2 regions of the Arthrobacter sp. UYEF20 genome follow, and region 2 is predicted to be linked to the other one. Evidence: riboswitches for the same ligand, from Rfam matches in the RefSeq annotation. Region 2 holds a riboswitch; the other holds the start of a gene.
The links. A riboswitch is a leader RNA that binds a small molecule or an ion and turns the genes downstream of it on or off. The one in region 2 is predicted to bind cyclic di-AMP.
Positions count from the first base shown of each region.

Region 1: another riboswitch for cyclic di-AMP. It lies ahead of ABIB26_RS10085 (aggregation-promoting factor C-terminal-like domain-containing protein); the one in region 2 lies ahead of ABIB26_RS05465 (NlpC/P60 family protein).

Region 1 is NZ_JBEPNP010000007.1:76,911-82,362, forward strand. It holds gene ABIB26_RS10075 (response regulator transcription factor) at 1-131, shown strand, start outside; gene ABIB26_RS10080 (HAMP domain-containing sensor histidine kinase) at 228-1,703, shown strand; cyclic di-AMP (ydaO/yuaA leader) riboswitch at 1,860-2,017, shown strand; gene ABIB26_RS10085 (aggregation-promoting factor C-terminal-like domain-containing protein) at 2,016-2,825, shown strand; gene ABIB26_RS10090 (glyoxalase superfamily protein) at 3,751-4,128, opposite strand; gene upp (uracil phosphoribosyltransferase) at 4,237-4,872, opposite strand; gene ABIB26_RS10100 (phosphatase PAP2 family protein) at 4,897-5,452, opposite strand, start outside.
Region 2 is NZ_JBEPNP010000003.1:279,988-285,439, forward strand. It holds gene ABIB26_RS05445 (molybdopterin molybdotransferase MoeA) at 1-1,432, opposite strand, end outside; gene ABIB26_RS05450 (DUF6457 domain-containing protein) at 1,429-1,716, opposite strand; gene mobA (molybdenum cofactor guanylyltransferase) at 1,700-2,425, opposite strand; gene ABIB26_RS05460 (HNH endonuclease) at 2,520-3,020, opposite strand; gene ABIB26_RS05465 (NlpC/P60 family protein) at 3,291-4,025, opposite strand; cyclic di-AMP (ydaO/yuaA leader) riboswitch at 4,334-4,492, opposite strand; gene ABIB26_RS05470 (M23 family metallopeptidase) at 4,640-5,452, opposite strand, start outside.

The sequences.
Region 1 (5,452 bases), on a different contig from region 2:
ACGACTTCGGCGGACAAGCCAACATCGTCGAACTGTACATCTCCTACCTCCGCAAAAAGATCGATGCCAGCCGCGCTCCCATGATCCACACCGTGCGCGGCGCCGGCTACGTCCTGAAGCCGGCGGACTGATCCGTGCGCGCTCTCTCCGGTGAGACCCCTGCCCCCCGGCGAAAGTGGCGCGACCCCTCCACCTGGCATCTGCGCACCCGGCTGGTCCTCGTCACCATGGCGCTGCTTGTGGCGATCTGCGGCGCCGTAGGACTTTTCAGCTACGCCTCCATGGACGTCGTCCTCACCAAGCAACTCGACACGCAGCTGGATGAGGCGTCCCACCGCGCCAGCTTGTTCGGACGGCCCTCACCCGGTAATTCCGGCGGACGCTCCGATCCGCTGGAGGCCCGCGGCCAGGGCATCGGTACGCTCAACGCGCGGATCCTGGGCGGCGCCGTCAGCAACCCCGGCTTCCTCGCCGGGGACGCCACCCGGAAGAGCCTCTCCCCCGATGACGACCACGTCCTCCTCGAGCTCACGCCCAACGGCCTCCCGGTTGACCGGACGCTCTCGGCCGGCGCCTACCGGCTCACTGCCGTGCGGACCCCCTATGGAGACGTGATCGTCACCGGGCTCCCGCTGGCGGAAAAGCAGAACACGCTGGCTTCGCTGGTGTGGACCATGGTGGTGGTGTCTGCCGGCGGCCTCGTCGTGATCGGTCTCGCCGGCACGGCACTGATCCGCCGGACCATGAAGCCGCTCGAACAGCTCTCCGACGTGGCCACCAAGGTCTCCCGGCTCCCCCTCGACGCCGGCGAGGTGGCACTCGCAGTCCGGGTGCCGGCGTCGGCCGCCCATCGTGGCACGGAAGTGGGCAGTGTGGGCTACGCGCTGAACCAGATGCTGGACAATGTCTCCAACGCGCTTGAGGCGCGGCAGCTCAGCGAAATGAGGGTGCGCCAGTTCGTGGCCGATGCCTCGCATGAGCTGCGGACCCCGTTGACCGCCATACGCGGCTACACCGAGCTGATGCGGATGACCGAGCAATTCACGCCGGACGGCGAGAAGTCCCTCGCACGGGTGCAGAGCCAGTCCGAACGGATGACCACCTTGGTTGAGGATCTGCTGCTGCTGGCCCGCCTGGACGAGGGCCAGCCCCTCAAGCTCAGCGAGGTGGACCTCACCCAGCTGGCAATCGAGACGGTCAGCGACGAGAAGGTCATGGCCCCGGATCACCTCTGGCAGCTGGAACTGCCGGAAGAGCCGGTGGTGGTCCGCGGCGACTCCGCGCAGCTCCATCAGGTGCTGGCCAACCTGCTCTCCAACGCGCGCAAGCACACCAGGGCCGGGACCACCGTGGTGACCGGAGTGATGCGTTCAGCCGATGGAAGCGCCGTGGTCACGGTGACCGACAACGGCAACGGAATCCCCGCTCAGTTCATGAATAAGGTCTTTTCACGCTTCGCCCGCGCGGACGCGGCACGGAAGAACCCGGCAGTCACGACGGCGGCCGCTGCCCGTCCGGGGATTCCCCGCAGCCACTGGGCCCCCGCCGTCGCCCCGGCAACCACTGCCGAGGGGACCAGCGGGCTTGGCTTATCGATCGTGCAGGCGATTGTCGCGGCCCACGGCGGCACCGTCGAGGTCACCTCCCGGCCAGGCAGGACGGAGTTCGCCGTGCGCCTGCCCACGAGCCCGCAGGTGGCGTAGCCACGGTGCGGAGGGCTGGGCGGAAGAGCGCAAGGCGACACTCCGCCGTCGTGATGTCCGTTACCAAAATGTGACTCTCGGATGGAACTCCTGTACGGTTTTTAGAGTGCGGCCGCCACTGGGCCGTGCATCCGGATGGACGCCAAACTCTGCCGCTTCCCGGATTCGCTAGACCAGGCAGAGGCGGGGAACCCAGAGTTCCCGGGCATCTGCATTTATGCACCCTTGGGGTGAAGCCGACACGTGAAGCTCCGTGCGGCCGGATTTCTCATCCGAACCCGACAGCTAACTCCGCAGGCGTTGAGAGGCATCATGACTAAATTCAAGGTACAAACGCGCCGCGAAGGCGCCGCAGGAAAATTCGGCTCCACGCATTCACGCCACCGCGCCGAGTCAGCCAAGCCGGCCTCGGCCCTGTCCCGGTTTACCGCGGGCATCGGTTCCACCGGCCGCCGCGTCGCCGTCGTTGCCACCGTTTGCGCGGTCCTGGTCGGAGTTGGCGCTGCCGGGCAGGCCGCCGAGACGTCCAGCCGCAACTCCACCGCCGGCAGTTCCAAGGCGTCCGCCACCATCGCCGACCCGCTGACGCCCCTGAACTTCGAACGGGTCCGCGACGCCCAGGCCTTCGTGCCCCCCGGCGCCAGCGTTGAGGCCCCGTCCGCGGCGGCGAAGCCCGCTGAAGCACCTGCCCCGGCTTCTGCCGCGGCACCGGCCCCGGCACCCGCCGAGGCGCCGGCACCCGCGCCGGCACCTGCCCCGGCCCCGGCGCCCGCACCGGCACCGGCCCCCGAAGCGGCGGCGCCCGTCGCCGTTGACGATCCCGCCGGGGCCCAGGCCTACGCCGCCTCCCGGCTGGAATCCTACGGCTGGGCGCCCGGCGAAATGCAGAGCCTGATGAAGCTCTGGACCAAGGAGTCCGACTGGAAGACCACGGCCACGAACCCGAGCAGCGGCGCCTACGGTGTGGTCCAGTCCCTGCCGGCCGAAAAAATGGCGAGCGCCGGCGCTGACTACCGGACCAACTACCGGACCCAGATCAACTGGGGTCTCAATTACGTCAAGGAACGCTACGGCTCCCCCAGCGGCGCCCTGAGCTTCCATTACGCGAACAACTGGTACTAAGCCGGCCGGCAGTTTCCCCGGACGTACCTGCTTCAGGACGTACCTGTTTCAGCAAGAATGCCCCGAATCCCTGCGGTTCGGGGCATTCTTTCGTGCTGAGTGCTGAGTGCTGGCCGCGGGCGGAGCCGTGCGCTGGTGCGTCCAGCGCGCAATTTCGTTAGTTCGTCGGGGGTCAGGTCCAGGCGGTGGGGTGGTTGAGGCGGAGGCCGCAGGCGGTGCCGCGCCAGGCCATCACGGGCGGCGGCTTCAAGGACCTCGACCAGCCGGCTCGGTCGACCGGAATACACCACCGGCCTCGACCGCCAGCTGCCACGCCTGGGCAGGTACGAGCACGCACCGGCAGCCTGACACCGACGGCCTCAGCGAAAATGACCACCGGTCAGGACATGCCCCGCGCCGGGGTCGGCGGATGGACATACTCCGGCTATGCCCTGTCCCGGGCGCGAGGACTCGGCGGTCCTCCCGGGAAGTAGCCCGGCGCCGGCCACCGGAAACGCCCCACGCACCCCTGCCGTGACGTTCCTCCCCGGTTGCTTCGGCGCCACGCGCAAACCGCCCGCGGGAATCCGGGGTTCACCACGGCAGGCAGGCGGTTCGGCGGCAAGCAACCGGGCAGGAGGGACCCGCCGACTGCCCGCGTCCACGTGCCCGGCTTCCGGCCAGGGAACGTCACGGTGCCGCCGGTGCCGGGCGCGAAGACTGGGCGGTCCTCCCGGGGAAGTGGCCCGACGCCCGCAGCGGAGTCACTGTACGTGCCCCCGGATCAGGACATGCCCCGCGCCGGGGTCGGCGGATGGACATATTCCGGCTATGCCCTGTTTCGGGCGCGAAAACTGGACATGTCCCCCCCGGCGCGACGACTGGGCATGTCCCCCCCGGCGCGACGACCGGGCCTCAACCCCCGACGAATTAACGAAAATGACGTCTAGCCGTTGGGCCGGTTGGGGATGTACTGGACCGCCCATTTGTTGCCGTCGGGATCCGCAAAATGGACGAAGTGCCCCCAGTCCTGGACATCGACGTCGCTGACGTCCACGCCGTTATCCTTGAGCTGCTTGTGCGCGGCCTGGATGTCGCTGACCACGAGCTGCAGGCTGGGGGCGGTGCCCGGCGGCGCGTCGGTGAGGCCCTCGCCGATCGCGATCGAGCAGCCGGAGCCCGGCGGGGTCAGCTGGACGAAGCGGATTCCGTCCATGGGCCGCTCGTCGTAGTCGGCGTTGAAGCCGACTTTGTTGACGTAGAAGTCCTTGGCGCGGTCCACATCGGACACGGGGACAAACACGAGTTCAAGTTTCCAGTCCATGGCCCACACGCTAGCGCGGCCTGCGGGATTCCGGAAGGGAACGCGTGCCGGACCCGGCAATAGCCGGGTCCTCAACAGCCGGGTCCTCAACGCGGCTGTCTGGCTGTACTAGCCCGCGATGCCGTAGAGGCGGTCGCCGGCGTCGCCCAGGCCGGGCACGATGTAGGACTTCTCGTTGAGCTTCTCGTCGATCGAGGCGAGGACGATCGTCACGTTGGCGTCCGCGAGCTCCTCCTCCAGCCTGGCCAGGCCTTCGGGGGCGGCGAGCAGGCAGATGCAGGTGACGTCGGAGGCGCCGCGCTTGAAGAGGAACTTGATGGCCTCGCGCAGGGTGCCGCCGGTGGCCAGCATGGGGTCCAGGACGAAGATCTGCCGGTCCGTGAGGTCCTCGGGGAGGCGCTCGGCGTAGGTGATGATGTCCAGGGTCTCCTCGTCCCGGGCCATGCCCAGGAAGCCGACCTCGGCGGTGGGGACCAGCTTGGTCATGCCCTCGAGCATGCCGAGCCCGGCTCGGAGGATGGGGACCACCAGCGGAGTGGGCTTGGTGAAGGCGGTGCCGATGGTGGTGCTGACCGGGGTCTCGATGGTCACGGGCTCGGTGCGGACCTCACGGGTGGCCTCATACGCCAGGAGCGTGACGAGCTCCTCGGTGAGCTGGCGGAAGACCGGGGACGGGGTGTTCTTGTCCCGCAGAACGGTGAGCTTATGGGCGACCAGCGGGTGGTCCACAACGAGAGTGCGCATGGGTCAAAACTATCACCCGGTCGCCTAGGACCTTCCCGAGGGGCCGGGTGTATCGGCGTCGTTAGTCTCGGCGGGACGGCCGCCGCCGGAACCGCGACCGGAGCCGCCGCTACCGGCCTCCGTGCCCCCCTCGTGGAGGCGGGCGGGATGGTCAAACGTGGGCGCGGGACCCGCCTGTTCCCGGTGGCGCAGCACATGGAAGAGCCGGTGGGCCAGGATCACAATCCCCACCCAGCCGAGCCCCAGTACCCACCCGATGATCACATCGGTCATCCAGTGGTGGCCCAGATAGACCCTGCTCATGCCCATCGCGACGATGAAGATCACACCCGCCGTGATCAGGCCGACCCGGGCGATAGCTCGTTGGACTTCCAGACAGGCGAGGTACACCACTAGCCCGATCACCACCGTCGTGTTGAGCGTGTGGCCGCTCGGGAAGGACGGCGAGTCTTCGTAGGGCGGGACGGCGTCGGCGTGGTCTGGCCGGTTCCGCCCGATCAGCTTCTTGCCCAGGGTGGTGGCGGTCACGGAGACGGCGGCTGCGCCGCCGATCAGGATCAGCGGCCGCCAGGTACGGCTG
Region 2 (5,452 bases):
CGGGACCGTCCGTGCCGGCGGGCTTCCGTGCGGGACGCTTAGGTGCGGTCGTGGCTTTCGCCCCGGCGGCTCCCGGTTCCGGGATGGGGGCGCCCCAGGGGAGGGCGAAGGCGGAGACCAGCTCTCCCAGCTGGACGCCGTGTGGCGGCACCACCAGCACACCATCGGCCGCAGCCAGCCCGCGCAGCATTCCTGGTCCCGCATGTTGTGCCGGCGACGCCATGCCGTAAAGCAACCGGAAAGGCATCAACCGCGTCCGGCCAGGATCGGGTTCGATCGTCGAGCCGCACGGCACTTCGACGACGGGTGGCATCGTTCCGTGCCCCAGTGCCGCCAGGAGCGGTGCGGCCAGGGTGGAAAGTGCCATCATGGCCGCGAGCGGGTTCCCCGGCAGGCCAATGATGAAGCGGCCGTCGGGCAGTTCGGCCAGCACGGCGGGATGGCCGGGCCGCATCGCGATGCCGTCGATCAGCAGCCGGCCGCCGAGCTCGGCTACGGAACGCCGGAGATGGTCGGTGCCTGAGCGGCCGGTGCCCCCGGTGGTGATGACGACGTCGGCGAGCTGGACCTCAAACCCGGCGTCCCCTGCGGGCCCGGAGTCCGGAACGGCGGGGTCGTTGTCTGCCAGGGCGGCCAGCCATTCGGCGTAGCTGTCCCCGATCTTCACCTGGCCGCTGCAGATCCCGCCAAGCAGCTCCACCACACCGGCCAGTTGCGGGCCGAAGGTGTCGCGGACCTCCCCCGGTTGAGGGATACCCGACGAGACGACCTCGGAGCCGGTGAGCACCAGCCTGACTACCGGCTTACCCAGCACAGGAACGGTGTCGTGGCCGGCCAGGGCGGCGAGGGCCAGATGGGCCGGGTTAAGCACGGTGCCGGCCTTGATCAGCAGCTCTCCGGCAGTGGCTTCCTCCGCTGCCTTGCGGACGTGTTCACCGTTTCGCGGCTCGCCGGGCCTGGCAGCGCCACTGGTGGTCAGGGCCGGCAGCCCGTCCTCGTCCGGGGAAATGAGGCCGCTCTCGCTGCGGAGCACCGCTTTGGCTCCAGCCGGGATCAGGCCGCCGGTAACGATCGGGCTCGCCTGGTGCGGGGCCAGCCGCTGGCCCGGTTCCGCCAGGATCCATGGCCCGCTGCCGTTGACAGCCCAGCCGTCCATGGCGGAAGAGGCATAGTGCGGAATGTCCTGCAGCGCTTCGACGTCGTCCGCGAGGATACGCCGCAAGGCATTCCTGAGAGCCACCCGCGCGGCAGGTATGGGTGTGGCGCAGTCAAAAGCGAGTTGCCTGGCCTCCTGCCAGGTGTGTGCCGCGTGCCGGTGCGGTTCCGGCGGGGCGCTACCGGCACCCTCTTCATCGTCCGCTGGGGCCTGGATTCCGCCGGGAGCGGAGTCGTTCCCGGCAGCAGCACTGCCATGAGGCGGCGCAGGCGTCATGCCCCGGAGGCTTCGGTGGCCGCGTAGTCAGTGGCGAGCTTCCGGGCCACGCCGATGGCCGCCTGCATGGAGACCGCGTCCGTCGCCTGGCCGGAACCGGAGGCCAGACCGGCGGCAAAGCCAGCGATGAAAGTAGTCAGCGGGGCGGCAGGACGCACCACCGAGTGTGCGGCCACCCCGGCGAGGGCAAGGACGTCGTTGACGTCAATCTCAACATCCTCCAGCTCGAGGGCCTGGAGCAGGGCACGGCACCAATCTTCCAGAGTTTCATCCTGGCTCTTCACCGTTTGCCTCCAAAGTCGGTTTCAGTCGCGGAGCTCCGGACCGCTCGTCCGGTCCATGGTCCGGAATCCGGCCGGATACCCCAAGTGCGGCGGCATCGTCCCAGGTGTCCACGTCATCCGTGGAACCGGAGGGCACGAGAATTCCCCGCACGTCAAGACTAGCAAGAAGGGAGAACACCGAGGCGTCCGCCAGCCCGCCCCGCTCCGCGGCTTCCGCGACGGAGTGTTGTAGCGCGGCCGTGCCATAAAAGCCGGCGAGCGGCTGCCGTCGTCCGTCCGCGGAGACTGCCATGACGGCGCCGACCTCCGGACCGGCATCCAGGGCCGCGCGCAACGCCGTGACAGCGGCATCCACCCGGGGCATGTCGCAGGCCAGCACGAGGGTCAGCCGAGGCGCACGGACGGTCCGGCCGTCCCCCGAATGGTGGGCCGCCAGGGCGGCGAGTCCGGCGGCGATCGCGGCGGCCGGCCCAGCAAAAGGCGGCTCCTCCCGGCAGTTCAGCACCCCCGCAGGAAGCGATCCCGGGTCCGGTCCGACGACGACGATCGCCCCGGCCCCCTTCGCGGCCTGCAGTGCGCGTTCGAGGAGGGTCCGGCCGCCGAGCACCAGGGCGGACTTGGGCGAGCCGCCCAACCGTGAGGACCGCCCTCCGGCGAGTATGACAGCATCGAATTCCACAGTGTCCAATTCCAGAGCATCGAATTCCATTGGCCAGCCTAGCGCGGTGCCACCAGGCCCCGGCCCGGCCCAGGCCGCAACTTGGTCCGGCAGAACACGTCCGGCCTGACTCCAGGCAAACGAATCAGGCCGCGGATTCCGGCAAGAGGAAAGGGTCCCAGGCCGGCGTCGGCTTTTCCAGTTCCTTAATCTGCCAGATGGTGCCCTTCGGTGGTCCCGGGACAAAGCTGAGCTTCCAGCCCATCTCGGCGGGGGTGTGGTCACCCTTGGCGTTGTTGCACCGCAGGCAGGCCGCCACGAGGTTTTCCCAGGAATCGGCACCGCCCCTTGACTTGGGCTGGACGTGATCAATGGTGTGGGCCGCTTTTCCGCAGTAAGCGCAGCGCTGTCCGTCCCGGCGAAGCACACCCCGGCGGCTGACCGCCGTCATGGTGTTGTACCGGGGCCGGATGTAGCGGTTGAGCAGGATCACCGACGGCCGGCCCAGGATGTCCTGGGGACCAACAACCGGATCGTCTCCTTCGGCCACCACACTGGCCTTTCCGGTAAGCACGAGAACGAGCGCCCGGCGGAAGGTGACTACCGCGAGCGGTTCATATCCAGCATTCAGAACGAGAGTGCGCATCCGCATACCTCTTCACGGCCGCACCCGCCAGGGGCACGAGGGCCGGCTGCCCTCTGCATGGTCGGGCTATGGATCGACACCACAAGAGTAAACACCCCAAGGCCGGATCACCGAATTTTTCTCCCGCAAGGGGGTCCGTGTCTGCCGGAGATGGCCGGGCGTACAGGAAGAGGACCCCCGCCACAGGGGCGGGGGTCCTCTTCTTGGTGGCGACTTTCAGGCTGTTTTCAGACAGCTGTTTTCAGACAGCTGTTTCCAGCCAGCGGCGATTTAGCCGCCGACGCGGATGAAGACCGGCCCGGAGCCGATATTGACGCTGTTCAGTGCGGTGGTTCCGCCGTTCCAGCCGCCGTGGACAGCCATGCCGTTGCCGACGTAGACAGCGATGTGGGCCATGCCCACGCCACCGTTCTGGTAGTACGCCAGGTCGCCCGGCTGTGCCTCGCCGGCGCCCACGGTGCGGCCCAGGGACAGGTAACCTGCCGGCCAGCCGTGGAAGTTGATGCCCGCCGCAGCCAGAGCGTTCGTGACCAGTGCGGTGCAGTCCTGTCCAACCCCGAGCTGGGCGTAGGCGGCGGCAGCGATGGAAGCTCCGGCGCCGCTGGCAACGGAGAGTCCCTGCGTCGAGGCCGAGGCGCCGGCGGCACCGGCCTTGGAGTCCTGGACGTTGACGACGGGCTTTGCGGCCTCGACGACCGGAGCAGGTGAGGTGGAAACGGCCGGCTTCTCGTAGGAGATCGCAATGGTGGAAGCCGCCGAGATCGTTGCCGGGGTGCCCGACTGGACTTCGAGTGCCGAAGCGGAGGTGGATTCGCGCTGAACGTTGGTCTCGGCAGCGTTGGCTGCGATTCCGCTGGTCAGGACCAGCCCGGAAGCGGCAGCGACGACTGCGGCCTGGCGGCCCATGGTACCGGCGTTGTCGCCGACGGCCTTGGCAATGACAGCAAGCGAGTTGGTCTTGGTGACCTCGGCGCGGTGCCGTGCAGTATTTGCACGAGTAGTCATTAAGTTCTCTCTTTCGTGATCCTTGGACCGCACTTTTCAGGCGCGGACAGAGGACGCTCCGGCATCTTGGGGGTACGCCGGATCGCCCCGAATGGGTTACTTAGCGAAGGGTGTACTGCGAAGACGCGCCAAAAGCGGGAACTGCTTGCAGGTGCTTGGCCTGCGGGCCGAACTCAGCAGAGATTGAGTCGGCGGAGTGAGATCCATTCCGGGCGCCGGCAAGGGCAGCACGGGACGTGGATTTCAGCGGGCTCGAATGAGCCGCGCAAGCGCGTTTAAGCGCAGCATTGTGGCGTGAAGACACGAAAGTAGCCTCTCCCAATGCCTGCGAGGTGAGCTGTCGGATTCGGATGGGAGTCACCCGGCCGCGCTGCTTCCTGGAAAGCTTTGCGACTTAACCCCAAGGTCTTCTTGCGAAGACCAAAATTGGTTCCCCCGCCCCTGCCAGACGATGTCATGCGAACGGACCTTGAGCGGTGGCAGAGCTAGGCAATCCACTCAAGAGCGCCAACTTCGGAGAAGTTGGCGTACTTCATACGGTACAGCAGTTGGGACCCAATGTCACATTCAGATCACGGCGTGTCACAAGAATGCGAGAGTCATCCATCGGCTATTTAGAGCCAGCCGGTGGGGTCCACGACGTCGCCGTTGACCATCACTTCGAAGTGCAGGTGGCACCCGGTGGAGGCGCCGGTGGTCCCGCTCATGGCCACAACATCGCCGCGGGAGACCGTCTGGCCAACACGGACGCTTGATGAGGACAGGTGGTTGTAGGTGGTCTCCAGGCCGTTGCCGTGGTCGATCACCACGCGGTTGCCACCGCCGAAGGGATGCCAGCCGGTGAACGTGACGGTGCCGCTGGCGGCCGCGTGGACCGCCGTTCCGCACTGCGCGGCGTAGTCCTGGCCGCGGTGGAACTCGCCGGCACCGCCGGTGATGGGACTGACGCGGTAGCCGAAGGGCGAGGCGGAAACCATCTGGTCCAGCGGTGCGCCCAGGCTGCCGGAAGAAGCGGCGCGCGTGATGCTGCCCGCCGACTGCGCGCTCAGCAGTTGCTTCAGCTTGCCGTCGGGATCGCCCTTCGTGGTCACGGCGGTCCGGCTGAAGTCGATCTTGGCCGCGGAGGCGGCCGTTACATCCGGCTGCGCCGTAGCGGAGACCGAGCCCGACGAGCCGTCGGTAGCCATGACCGGGCCGGTGGCGGGGACAGCGATCGTCAGGACCAGGCCCGTAGCCGCCAGGGCAATGCCGGCCTTCTGCCCCACCCCACTGGCGGCGGCAAATTCCGTTACCTGGCGGAACGGGCTCCGGCGGCCGCGGCGCTCGTCGCGGTGCGCGTCACGCGGCCGGTCTGCCATGACGGCGACGGCCGGTCGCGGCTCCGGAGCGGGGCCGGTCGCGCGGCGGCGGCCCCGCGAGGTTTGGGT